Regions from separate parts of the Tardiphaga sp. 37S4 genome, predicted to be linked through region 4. Evidence: predicted binding sites of a transcription regulator. Region 4 holds the regulator's gene; each other region holds the start of a gene.
What was found. Region 4 encodes LexA, which represses DNA repair genes until DNA is damaged. Its sites were predicted from a motif close to TGTTCNNNNTGTGTTCNG; they were not measured.

Region 1 (3,269 bases), 510 kb from region 4:
TCCGCGCAGCAATACGGTCGATCAGGTCGGCCAGTTCATCGTTCGCATGCACATTGGCATCGAGATCGCGCTGCTGCTGCACGACAATCTCGGTGCGGCTGGCCGACAGGCGGATCATATCGAAACCGAAACCGGGATCGAGCGGATCGGCAATCGCGTCCAGTCGCTCGCGGAACAACCGGTCGATCACCTCGCCCTTGGTCACCGGCAGGCCGGTTTCCGCGGTGATCACCCGCACCGCGCCGTCGGTGCGAAAGAACGCCGCTTCCAGCCGCCGCGCGCCCTTGCCCTGCCTGTCCATCGCATCGATCAGCGTGCGCGCCAGCTTGGCCAGTGTCAGCGTAATCACACCATCGGTGGCGATCGGTTCGGCGAAGCGTTGCTCGACGATATAATCCGGCAGCGGCTTGCGCGGGGAAATCGGTGCATCGCTTTGCCCCAGCGCCTGTTCCAGCAGCGTCGTGAATTCCGCGCCGAAACGTGCGGTGATTTCGGGGCGCGAGCGCGAGGCGACATCGCCGATGGTCTTCAAGCCGGCGCGGCGCAATCCACGGATGAGCGCCTCATCGGCGCCGAGCGTGAACAGCGGTAGCGGCGTCACTGCCTTGGCCTCCTCGCCCGCGGCGACGATCCGGCCATGTGCGTATCGACTGAGCGTGCGCGCGCATGTCGATGTCCCCGCAATCGCTGCACTGACAATAAAACCCTGCCGCGACAGCGACGCGCAGAGCTGCTCCATCAGTGCCGCCTCGCCACCGAACAGATGGGCACAGCCGGTGATGTCGAGAAACAGGCCATGCGGCAGATCCAGCGCCACCAGTGGCGTGAAGCGGTCGCACCAATCGGCGATGTCGGTCAGTACCTGCGTATCGGCGACAGGATCGGCATCGAACACCTGAATGTCCGGACAGACCGCACGGGCATTGGCAAGCGGCAGACCTGGTTCAAGGCCGAGCTTCGCCGCGGCATCGTCCAGCGCGGAAATCTGCAGCGCATTGCTTTGCTTGGCGACGACAATACTTGCTTGCAGATTAGCTGGCGCGCCGTTGCGCGCGAGCTGACGTTTGATGCGATCGGTTGGCAGGCGCGGCAGCCACAGGCTGAGGATGCGCCGATGTGTCACGGAAAACGCACTCATCACACTTCCATTCCATGATCCATTGCCCGTTCGGGCCGTGACGATTTCGAACCAGTTGCACGTCGAGCATGGGCACGCCCCATGATTGCCAGGGCCTGAATGGCGGCGAATGCGCGGAGCGGATGATCCAGCGCGTCTCTGCCGTACTCGAGACCGGAACGCCTGCAGTCCGCAGCAACAGGCACGTGACGCCCGAGCCGCGCGCCGCCAGCGTGAGTTTGCGGCTGGCGACCAGGTCGAACTGTTTGCTGTCGCCCCAGGTTTCCAGCACGACGCTGCCCAGCGCATCGCAGGCCAGCGCATCAGCCGTGGTCCGCAATGCCGTCTCGACATCGGGCGCGCGCACGGTGACCAGCAGGCGCGGATCGAGGCCGAGCTCACGCCAGCCGCTCATGGCCAGCGCGCCGCATTCGCGTTCGGAGAAATCCTGCCGGATCCACAGCAGCGGCCGCTTTGCCGAGACACGATGCGCGAGGCCGGCGACAAAGCCCGTGGCGGCCGCGCTGTGCCGGCCTTCGGCGAACACCTCATGCATGGTGCCACGCGCGAGGCCGCCTTGCAGCGCCGCGTCCGCCTCGGCATGACCGAGCGACACGCGATCCGGCGCATAGGTATCGCTGTGGGTCTCGATGCGTTCGATGCTGCCGCGCAATTGCGCGAGCGTGGTCATGCGTGCGCCGGTCATGCGCCGCTCCTCGAAATTGTTTTGCCGTGGCGGGTCTTTAGTGAACCCATTGCCGGCCCATTTGTTCATGATATGTTCTAATATAAAGCTAAGATGGCAAGCCGAGTCAATCGGGATCATCAGCCACTTTTTTAGCGTTTGGAATCAAAGGGATTTTTGAACATGGACGTGAAGCGCAAGCTGGAGATCCTGGCGGATGCCGCGAAATACGACGCGTCCTGTGCGTCCAGCGGTACCGAGAAACGGGACTCCCGCGACGGCAAAGGCATCGGCTCGACCGATGCAGGGATGGGGATCTGTCATTCTTACGCGCCGGACGGCCGCTGCATCTCGCTGCTGAAGATCCTGCTCACCAATGCCTGCAATTACGATTGCCTTTATTGCGTCAACCGGGCCTCCAGCAATGTGACGCGTGCCCGCTTCACCGTGGACGAAGTGGTGCAACTGACGCTGGATTTCTACCGGCGCAATTACATCGAGGGACTGTTTCTCTCGTCGGGCATCATCCGCAGCGCCGATTACACGATGGAACAGGTTGTCGCCGTCGCGCGGAAACTGCGCGAGGAGCATCACTTCCGCGGCTATATCCATCTCAAGACCATTCCGGAAGCCGACGACGCGCTGATCACCGAGGCCGGAAAATATGCCGACCGCCTCTCCATCAATATCGAGGTGCCCGAGGAAGACAGCCTCGCAAAGCTGGCGCCGGAGAAAGACGTCCGTGCCATTCGTCGCACCATGGGTCGATTGCGGTTGAAGCTCGATGAAGCCCGCGAGGGTCGCAAGCCGACGCCGCGCGGCAAAGTCGGGCCGCGTTTTGCGCCAGCCGGCCAGAGCACGCAGATGATCGTCGGCGCCGACAGCGCCAATGATTCAACCATCATCCGCACCTCGGCCAATCTGTACGGGTCCTACAATCTGAAGCGTGTCTATTATTCCGCCTTCAGCCCGATCCCCGATGCGAGCCGTTCGCTGCCGCTGCGCGCCCCGCCGTTGATCCGCGAGCATCGGCTTTACCAAGCCGATTGGCTGATGCGCTTCTACGGCTTCGACGCCGACGAGATCGTCGATGACAATGACGGCATGCTGTCGCTGGACATGGATCCGAAGCTCGCCTGGGCGCTGCGCCACCGCGACCGTTTCCCGCTCGACGTCAACCGCGCCAGCCGCGAAGACCTTTTGCGCGTGCCCGGTTTCGGCGCCAAGGCCGTGCAGCGGATCATCGAAACGCGCCGGATCTCGTCGATCCGCGTCGGCGATCTCGCGCGGCTGCATATTCCGCGGAACAAGGCACTGCCTTTCATCGTTCTTCCGGATCATCGCCCGGCCGTTAATTTGCTGGACGGCGCGAAGCTGGCGGAGCGGTTCAAGCCGAAGGCGACGCAATTGGGATTTGGGTTTTAGAATTTCATTTCAGGAGACCTGATGCACAGTATCGTGCTGGAC
Region 2 (3,269 bases), 1.8 Mb from region 4:
CAGGCAATGTTGCGTCCTGCGCCAGTTGATCCCACGGAAACAGCGCGAGGACGCTGGCGCCGGTGTCGAAAAAGGCGATGGCCTCGCCAGAGGCACGGGCCTTTCGCGCAAAACCCAGCGCTTCGTAGAAGGCAATGCTCCTGCGCATATCTGCGACACCCAGCGTGATTACCGTCATGCGCGCGATCGGCGCGGGTGGTTTTGTCATCGTCATGCGTGTCACTCCTGTACTCACTCTATAGATCGAAAAGAGGGACGTTGGCAGGCTCTGGTTTCCTGCCAACGTCCCCTCTCCACCACTCCGTACGCTGCGAGACCTGCGGAGTTAGAACAGATTCAATTGCTGACCGGCACCCGCCGGCTTCTCGAAATGATCGAGGGTGAGCTTCGAACGACGTTTGTTGAGACCGAGCTTCGTGCAGGCGATCTCGAAGCGGCGACCGATCATCCAGGCCATCGGCCCGGTGCCCTTCATGCGCGTGCCCCATTGCGAGTCGTAATCGCGGCCACCGCGCATTTCGCGGATCAGCGTGAAAACATGCCGATAGCGATCCGGATAATTCGCGATCAGCCACTCGCGAAACAGATCGCGTACTTCCATCGGCAGCCGCAACAAAACGTAACTGGCTTCCTTGACGCCGGCATGCGCGGCGGCATCGAGAATCCGTTCGATCTCGCTGTCATTCAGCGCAGGGATCACGGGCGCCACCATCACCGTGGTCGGAATGCCGGCCTCGGATAGCTGCCGCAAAGCTTCCAGCCGCTTCGACGGCGTCGACGCGCGCGGCTCCATGGTGCGCGCGAGCTTCGGATCGAGCGACGTCACCGACAACGCCACTTTGACCAGATTGCGCTTCGCCATCCGCGCCAGGATATCGATATCGCGCGTCACCAAGGCAGACTTCGTGACGATGCCGACGGGATGACCGGTCTTCTCCAGCACTTCGAGAATGCCGCGCATCACCTGCCGCTCGCGCTCGATCGGCTGATACGGATCGGTATTGGTACCGATCGCGATCATCTTCGGCTCATATTCGGCGGCGGCCAGCTCCTTCTCGAGCAGCGCCGGCGCATCGGGCTTCACGAACAATTTGGCTTCGAAATCGAGCCCGGGCGAGAGACCGAGATAGGCGTGGGTCGGCCGCGCGAAACAATAGACGCAGCCATGCTCGCAGCCACGATAGGGATTGATCGAACGGTCGAAGCCGATATCAGGCGACTCGTTGCGCGTGATGACCTTGCGCGCGGTGTCCGTCGCAACGGTCGTCTTGAACGGCGGCAATTCATCGAGGCTCTGCCAGCCATCATCAAAGGCGACCCGGGCCTCGGCCTCGTAGCGCCCGCTGTCGTTGGACTGGGCACCGCGGCCGCGCCGCCGCTGCTTGTCGATCGCCACCGCGATCTCGGGAAAAGGGGAAAGCGCACCCGCCGGCTTATCGGAGGGCGCCGGGACCGGCGGGTGCTTGAGGGCAGCGATCTGGCGACTCATGAAGCCACGATAGCGCACGCATGGAACAAATCAAGAACATAAATAGGGTGGCACACGGCCGGGGCACTGTGCATTCTCCCGCCGCCTCAGAGAGGCGGCCGAAAGTCGAACCGCCCCGAAATTGCAGCAGCCGCCGGTGCCGCATAGACTATGACGAAACGATAACGCGGCCACCCCGTTGTTGAGAGGTATTATCCGACACCCATGCTGAGCGTGATCATCCCCACCGAAGGCGTCGAACAGCCCGCTGTTGCCACACTGGCAGCGCTGGTGCCGGGCGCTGCTGCCGGTGTGATCCGCGAAGTGCTGCTGGTCGATCGCGCTGGCACCGATGTCATCGAACGTGTCGCCGATGTCGCGGGCTGCGGCTTCCTGACCTCGCAGGGATCGCGCGCCGCGGCGATGGCCGCCGGCGCCAAGCAGGCGCGCTCGCCCTGGCTAATGTTTCTCCATGCCGGCGCCGTGCTCGATGCCGGCTGGATCGAGGAGACCCAGCAATTCATCCAGCGCGTATCGACCGGCAACCGCCCCCGCGCGGGCATTTTCCGCTATGCGCGCTCGCCCTATGACGAGACCAATTTTCGCGATGGCCTGAAGCACCTGGTCCGGATGATCACAGGCCCCAAGGCCGATCAAGGTCTGCTGATTGCACGCGAACACTACGACCGTCTCGGGGGCTACGCACCCGATGCCCGGCGCTCCGAAGCGCGGCTGCTGCGCCAGCTCGGCCGCTCCTCACGCACATTGCTGCGCAGCCGGATCATCGTCGCCTGACCATGGCCGCCCAAGCCCCCGATGCCGTTCAGCTTGCAGTGCTACGCGATCTCCAGCCTGGCGATATCGACTGGGTCATCCGCAGTCACGGCGAACTCTATGCGAGTGAATACGGGTTCGATGCGTCCTTCAAGGCGCTGGTAGCTGACATCGCCGCAGAATTCGTCGCATCATGCGATGCCACGCGCGAACGCTGCTGGATCGCCGAGATGGACGGCGCGCCGGTCGGCTCGCTGTTTCTCGTGAAGGCATCCGACGACGTCGCCAAGTTTCGGCTCTTGCTGATCGATCCCAAGGCGCGCGGACAAAAGCTCGGCCAGCGCATGGTGACGGAATCCATCGCCTTTGCGCGGCAATGCGGTTATCGCAGGATCACGCTGTGGACCCAGAGCAATCTCGGCGCTGCGCGAAAAGTCTATCAGGATGCAGGTTTCGCGCTGGTCGCCACCGAGCCGCATCGCAGTTTCGGGCAGGATTTGATCGGCGAGACCTGGGAACTCGTGCTCTAGACCGACGCGCCCTTCGCCTTCGGGCGTCGCAAATGCTCATCCAGCCGCGGCATGATCTCCACGAAATTGCAGGGCCGCGTGCGGTAATCCAGTTGCGCGGCAAGGATGCCGTCCCAGCCATCGCGGCAGGCGCCGGGCGAACCCGGCAGGCAGAAGATAAATGTCGCGCCGGCGGTGCCAGCAGTCGCGCGGCTCTGGATCGTCGAGGTACCGATCTTGGCGTGGCTCAGCATGTGAAACGCAATCGAGAAACCATCCATCCGCTTCTCGAACAGCGGCTCGATGGCTTCCGGCGTGACATCGCGGCCGGTGAACCCCGTGCCGCCGGTCGTAATGATCGCGTCCACGCCGGGATCGGCAATCCATGCGCGCACGATCTTGCGGATCGCTTCGACATCGTCCGTGACGATCTCGCGCTTCGCCAACACGTGACCGGCCGATGTCAGCCGATCGGCCAGCGTCGCGCCGGACTTGTCGTCATCGAGCGACCGCGTGTC
Region 3 (3,269 bases), 620 kb from region 4:
GGTCAGGCCGCCGATGGTATTCAGCGACAGTCCGGCATCGCCGCCGGGATCGCCGCGCGCCGATTCCGGCAGCACTGCGCGGCCGAAGCCGAGTTTTGCCGCCTCTTTCAGCCGCGCCGAGGTCTGCGCCACCGGGCGCACCGCGCCGGACAGCGAGATTTCGCCGAAATAGACCGCGTCGGTGGGCAGCGGCGCATTGCACAGCGACGAGACCAGGGCCGCGGCCGCGGCCATGTCCGCGGCGGGCTCGTTAATGCGCAATCCGCCGGCGACATTGAAATAGACGTCGTAGCCCGACAGCTTGACCCCGCAATGGGCCTCCAGCACGGCCAGCACCATGGACAGCCGGGAGGAATCCCAGCCCACGACGGCGCGGCGCGGGGTGCCGAGCGTGGTCGGAGCAACCAGAGCCTGCAGTTCCACCAGCACCGGGCGGGTGCCCTCCATGCCGGCGAAGACGGCGGTGCCCGGCGAGCCGAGATCGCGATCGGACAGGAACAGCTCGGACGGGTTGGAGACCTCGCGCAGGCCAAGCCCGGTCATCTCGAACACGCCGATCTCGTCGGTGGGGCCGAAGCGGTTCTTCACCGCGCGCAGGATGCGGAACTGCTGCGAGCCTTCGCCCTCGAAGGACATCACGGCATCGACCATATGCTCGACCACACGGGGCCCGGCGATCTGGCCGTCCTTGGTGACATGGCCGACCAGGATGATGGTGGCGCCGGATTTCTTGGCGAAGCGAATGAGCGCTTGGGCCGAAGCACGGACCTGGGTGACAGTGCCCGGCGCGGATTCCACCGTGTCGGTCCACATGGTCTGGATCGAGTCGATCACGATCAGCCGCGGCACCGTGCCTTCGGACAGCGTGGCGACGATATCCTCGACCGAGGTCTCGGACGCGAGCTGCACCGAGGCGTCTGCAAGGCCCAACCGCGACGCGCGCAGCCGCACCTGTGCCACGGCTTCTTCGCCGGAGATGTAGACCACGCGGTGGCCGGCCCGCGCCATCAGGCTGGTAGCCTGGGTCAGCAGCGTCGATTTGCCGATGCCGGGATCGCCGCCGATCAAGAGTACCGAGCCGCGCACGAAACCGCCGCCGGTGACGCGGTCGAGTTCGCCCATGCCCGAAGGAATGCGCGGCGCGTCGTTGCTCTGGCCGGTCAGGCTTTCGAGATTGAAGGTGCGCCCCTTGCGCTTGGAGCGCGCGCTGACCGGAATCGTGGTGACGCCGGTGGTGTCCTCCTCAGCCAGCGAATTCCACTCGCCGCAGGCGTCGCACTTGCCCTGCCACTTGTTATAGGCGGCACCGCAATTCTGGCAGACGAAGGAGAGGAGGTTCTTGGCCATTGGCGGAGGGAATCGCGGCTGTGGGTGTTTTTGGTTTGTTCTCTTGGTCTACGCGGTTGAACGGGGCATTTGCAAGTTTCTTCTCGAAGGGTTCGCCAGCCTTGCCGGGTGGGACGCATCGACCGGCACATGGGCAAGGTCTATTTGGTTGCCAAAATTCCGACGCGCGAGAACTGGTCGGCAATGTTAGCCTGGATCGCCTTTGCCGCGGCGATGCCGGAGGTGCAGCCTCTGCAGTGGTCCTGTTCAACTTGGCGATTGCTTACGCTCGGTAGACGCGCCGCGAGCAAAATCCAGATGCAAGCAGTGGTGAGCAATCGAGGCTGCTCGACCAACCAGCTGAGCCGCAGTCCAGCGCTTCGCGAGTCCAATTTGTTCCGCGCAGGAGCTCGCGTGGAACTGCCATGCGACGAATCCTTCATTAACCTCCGCCCGATAGCCTCACCGCAGTGACGTCAGCGTGAGGTGTGCGGTGCGTATTTTGATGATCGTGCTGGGTGCGGCGACGCTGGCGACGCCGGTACTTGCCTCTGACTACCGCGATGCGCGCTATCGCGCCGGCACCGCGCGCTATCCCATCACGATGGATACCGGCATTCGCGCGCCGCCGCCGCTTTATTATGTGGAAGCGCCGCCGCGTTATGTGCGGGATCTGAGAACGGGCGAACCGGGCCAATGGGTGGTTCGCCAACCGAGTGTGTTCGAGCAACTCTTCGGGCTGCCCCGCGACGGTTATTAGGTTGGCTGCTGAGGCCGATTGATCTCACGTCGGGCTCTGCGGTGAATCCAGGCGCAGTGCAGCTGTGTCTGCCTTGGCATCCTCATATGTTGCCGTCATCAAATCTTAAGCACGTTCATCAAGGTAAATATCAGGACCGCGTTGACCGGTGGTGGTGCTTGGCTGAGTGTCGCCCATCAGAGCGATACGAACTCATTTCAAACAAGCTCGCCACGGGGTCTCATCATGAAGAAATTGATTGCTGCTGCGATGTTCGCCACTGTCGCCGGAATGGCGATGCCCGGTGTTGCCTCGGCAGGTTGCTATAACTGCTACACACCGCCGCCGTGCCAGACCTGCTATCAGCAGCAGGTGGTGCCGCCGCAGTATCGCACGGTCGAAGAGACGGTGATGGTCGCTCCCGGTCGCACCGTCGCGCGCCGCACGCCAGCGCAGTACGAGACGGTGATGGTGCCGAAGACCGTGATGGTCGCGCCTGCGCGCGTCGATTACGAGCGCATTCCGGCGCAATACGCCACGCAGCAGCGTGTCCAGATGGTCGCTCCGGCGCAGGTCTATTACGCACCGGTGCAGCAGGGCTGCTCGACCTGCAATCGCGGCTTCAGCTTCGGCTCAAGCTACGGTTACTAAGCCGCGGATAGCTCAGATTTTCAGGACTGCGATCGGCCACCTCAGGGTGGCCGATTTGCGTTTGGGGGAGGCCACCGGTGGCGGCGGCGGTCATCTCCCTGCGGTGATGACCTCTCCGCACAACTCGCCGTCAGCAGCACCATTTCCAAATGAAACTGCGGCATCGAGGTCGAATTCGGAGAGCGGGACGGGCCGACCGAACAGAAAGCCCTGGACGAGGTCCACGCCTGCAGCCTGCAGATATTCAAATTGCTCTTCGGTCTCGACACCCTCCGCCGTCGTTGCGATGCCAAGACCATGGGCCAGCGCAAGCACCGAGGACACTACCGCTGCGCAATCGCGGCGATTGGGAGCGCCTTGTGCGAAGGATTTGTCGATCTTGATCCTGTCGAACGGGAAATTGGTCAAATAACTCGCCGTTGAATAACCAGTGCCAAAATCATCGAGCGCTATGGAGATGCCGAGATTCTTCAGCTGCCGTATCGTCCCCAGATGCGCCGTCGCGTTCTCAAGAAGAGCCGTCTCCGTAATTTCCAACTCCAGCCGTTCAGGC
Region 4 (3,269 bases):
ATTATCTCAGGATGTTCGAGACCTGCTTCAACACCTTCCCGGGCTTCGACGTCGAAATCCAGGGCATCTACCGCAAGGTCGACGCCAATGGCCGGATCCGACTTTACACTTACGTGGTCTCCGAATAGGGAGCACGTAAGGAGCCTGATTTGCCAACGGAACTCGAACAGCCGGTCGTCATCCGACCATCACGCGACACCGACGTCGATGCCATGCTGGCGATCTATCGCCGGCACATCCGGCAAGGCGTCGAGGAAGGCGTCAGCGACGCGGACACGCCGCAGCCCGACGATCTCAGAGACCGGCGCAAGAACCTGCGCAGCAAACGGTTCCCGCATCTCGTCGCCACGCAAGGCGGCGAGGTCGTCGGCTACGCCTATGTGGTGCTGTTTCGGAAGCGACCGGCCTATCGCTACACGGTCAAGCATTCGATCTATATCCACCACGGACATGTCGGCCGGGGCATCGGCCGGCTGTTGATGCGCGAGTTGATCGATGTCTGCGCGGCGGCCGGCTTCCGGCAGATCATCGGCTATATCGATGCCGACAACACGGCCTCGCTCGGCTTGCATGAGAGCTTCGGCTTTGCCCGCGTCGGCTTGCTGCCCGGCGTCGCCTATCGCTCCGGCCGCTGGGCCGACACGATCATGGTTCAGCGCTCGCTGGCGACCGGCTCCACGACTCCGCCGCCGCCCATTGGGCGCGTGACGTCCGCGTAGCCCAAGCGACCGCGGAAGCATTTTCCATGTCCGTCGAGGATCGACGACTGGTGAGGAACAGCCTCCTCAAACCTCACTCAACGTGCGTTCTGTTGACGGCAAATTAAGCATTGCAGAACACATATGGAACATATAGTGTTCGTTCATGATTTGTTTCGAGATTCTGTGGCTTTGAGTAGTTTGAGAGTGCCCGAACTCGCGCAACCGATCTTCGAACGATCGTCTCTGGATTGAGGCTCACCGTTCGAAGGCCCTTTGAAACGCACGCGGCGGCCGACACCGTCAACTGAGGATGGCTTCAGATGCTCACGCGCAAACAATACGAACTCCTGCGATTCATCGATCAACGGCTGAAGGAAGCCGGCGTCCCACCGTCCTTCGACGAGATGAAGGATGCGCTCGACCTGCGCTCGAAGTCCGGCATCCATCGTCTGATCACGGCGCTGGAAGAACGCGGCTTCATACGCCGTCTGCCCAACCGCGCCCGTGCCATCGAAGTCATCAAGCTGCCAGAGCTCGGCGCACCGGTCACCGGCGGCACCGGGCGCCGCGGCTTCACGCCCAGCGTCATCGAAGGCACGCTTGGCAAGGTGCGTTCGGCCGCCAGCATCGCCAGCAACAGCGGTGATGATGACAATGGCCGCACGGTTGCTATCCCGGTCATGGGCCGGATCGCGGCCGGTACGCCGATCGAGGCGCTGCAGACCCGTAGCCACACCATCAGCATGCCCGCCGACATGCTCGGTTCCGGCGAACATTACGCGCTCGAAGTGCGCGGCGATTCCATGCAGGACGCCGGCATTCTCGACGGCGACACCGTGCTGATCCAGCGCAACGAGAGCGCCGACACCGGCGACATCGTGGTGGCCCTGATCGACGACGAGGAAGCCACGTTGAAGCGCTTCCGCCGCCGCGGCGCGTCGATCGCGCTGGAGCCTGCGAATGACGCCTACGAGGTCCGTATCCTGCCACCCAACCGGGTGCGCATTCAGGGCAAGCTGATCGGCCTGTATCGCCGCTACTGAGATTTGCGCCTCGGCGGATTACTGATCTTCGGGTTGAAGATCGGTTTCCGCCGGCGTCGCATCCACCGGCCGGTTTTGCGGTGGACGACTGTTCTGGATCAGATCTTGCTGGGGCTCATCGGGAATTGCGCGCGACCACGGACGGTCCAGGCCCCGTGGCCGCACGGCATCGATGGTAAAGCCGTTTGCGGTTCGCTGCAGGCTCACCGCACCATTTCGTTGCAAGCGATCCTGATCGATCACCAGCGCCCTGCAATCCCTCGGCGGCTGTTTCGTCGTGACGATGAGCGCCGCTTTCTCGCAATCATCCGTGAAGGCGTCCGGCTGTAAAACCAGCGCCACCAAAGCGCCATCGGCCAGCGGCGTGATGCATCCGTCGCGGTCGCAGGACACACCGTGGCTGACGGAGGCATCGGTCGGCAGACGCGCATCGGCATCGCCGGCGAGCCACTCTTTCAGCAAAAATGTATCCTTGGCGCTGCGCATCACATGCAGGCGTCCGTCCCTGCCCCGTACCGCGACGCTGCGACCATCACCCGAGATCAGGACATCCGGCTGCTTCACCAGCAATGCCCAGACAATCGAGAGCATCAGCACGCCAGCCCCCGCGAAGCGCAACGGCGTGCGCAGCAATCCCAGCACGATGATGCCGATACTGGCTGATATCAGCGGTCCCGTCCCGAAGGCCGGCATCCGGCCGATGGCGCCGGGCACGGCTGCGACCCATTGCGTGACCACGATCATCCACTGGATGCCGACATCCATCAGCCGCCAGAACACACCGTCAAAGCCGAACGGCATGGCTGCCAAACCAAGAATACCCGCCGGCATCACCAGCGCCGAGACCACCGGCATCGCCAGAAGATTGGCGACAACGCCATAAGGCGTGACGCGGTGGAAATGAAATGCGGCATAGGGCGTGGTGGCGAGGCCCGCGACCAGCGAGGCCAGCACGAGCATCGCGATCTCGCGTCCGCCCCATAGCGCCACGCGCGCCGTCGCGGAATGATCGGGCGACGCAAACAGCGCGGGCATGCCGATCTGCACCAATGCGACCAGCCCCAGCGTCGCCGCGAATGACATCTGAAAACTCGGATGCACCAGTGCTTCCGGCGCCACGATCAGCACAACCATTGCTGCCACCGCCAGCGTACGGAACGTCACCGCCCGGCGATCGACCATGACTGCCATCAACACAACGGCCGTCATGAAAAAGGATCTCTGTGTCGCGACTTCGGCACCTGACAGCAGCAAATAGAACAGTGCTGCGAATAACGCCGCAGCCGCTGCGACTTTCTTGATCGGGAATGTCACCGTCAGGACAGGGATCAGTGCCAGCAGTGCGCGTATCGCAAAGAACACCACGCCGGCGACAACGGCCATGTGATAGCCGGAGATCGACAACACATGACCGAGGCCGGAGATGAACATCGCATCATTGACGTCAGCCGAAATCGCATCGCGGCGGCCCGTGAGCAGCGCCGTGGCAATGGCGCGGCTATCGCCCGAGAGCACGGTGCGGATC

Region 1: the regulator LexA is predicted to act here: its motif matches at 1,886-1,903, upstream of LPB73_RS15375 (ImuA family protein).
Region 2: the regulator LexA is predicted to act here: its motif matches at 1,511-1,528, upstream of LPB73_RS21355 (PA0069 family radical SAM protein).
Region 3: the regulator LexA is predicted to act here: its motif matches at 1,373-1,390, upstream of radA (DNA repair protein RadA).

What each region holds. Positions count from the first base shown of each region.
Region 1 covers NZ_CP088008.1:3,161,585-3,164,853, forward strand. The annotation lists gene LPB73_RS15370 (Y-family DNA polymerase) at 1-1,138, opposite strand, end outside; gene LPB73_RS15375 (ImuA family protein) at 1,032-1,823, opposite strand; gene LPB73_RS15380 (putative DNA modification/repair radical SAM protein) at 1,986-3,227, shown strand; gene LPB73_RS15385 (UdgX family uracil-DNA binding protein) at 3,249-3,269, shown strand, end outside.
Region 2 covers NZ_CP088008.1:4,490,327-4,493,595, forward strand. The annotation lists gene LPB73_RS21350 (VOC family protein) at 1-208, opposite strand, end outside; gene LPB73_RS21355 (PA0069 family radical SAM protein) at 326-1,489, opposite strand; gene LPB73_RS21360 (glycosyltransferase) at 1,694-2,263, shown strand; partial or broken gene LPB73_RS21365 (GNAT family N-acetyltransferase) at 2,299-2,772, shown strand; gene moaB (molybdenum cofactor biosynthesis protein B) at 2,769-3,269, opposite strand, start outside.
Region 3 covers NZ_CP088008.1:2,029,869-2,033,137, forward strand. The annotation lists gene radA (DNA repair protein RadA) at 1-1,347, opposite strand, end outside; gene LPB73_RS09910 (hypothetical protein) at 1,477-1,800, shown strand; gene LPB73_RS09915 (hypothetical protein) at 1,820-2,086, shown strand; gene LPB73_RS09920 (hypothetical protein) at 2,363-2,716, shown strand; gene LPB73_RS09925 (PAS-domain containing protein) at 2,807-3,269, opposite strand, start outside.
Region 4 covers NZ_CP088008.1:2,650,190-2,653,458, forward strand. The annotation lists gene LPB73_RS12940 (Orn/Lys/Arg decarboxylase N-terminal domain-containing protein) at 1-128, shown strand, start outside; gene LPB73_RS12945 (GNAT family N-acetyltransferase) at 150-719, shown strand; gene lexA (transcriptional repressor LexA) at 1,022-1,744, shown strand; gene LPB73_RS12955 (ComEC/Rec2 family competence protein) at 1,763-3,269, opposite strand, start outside.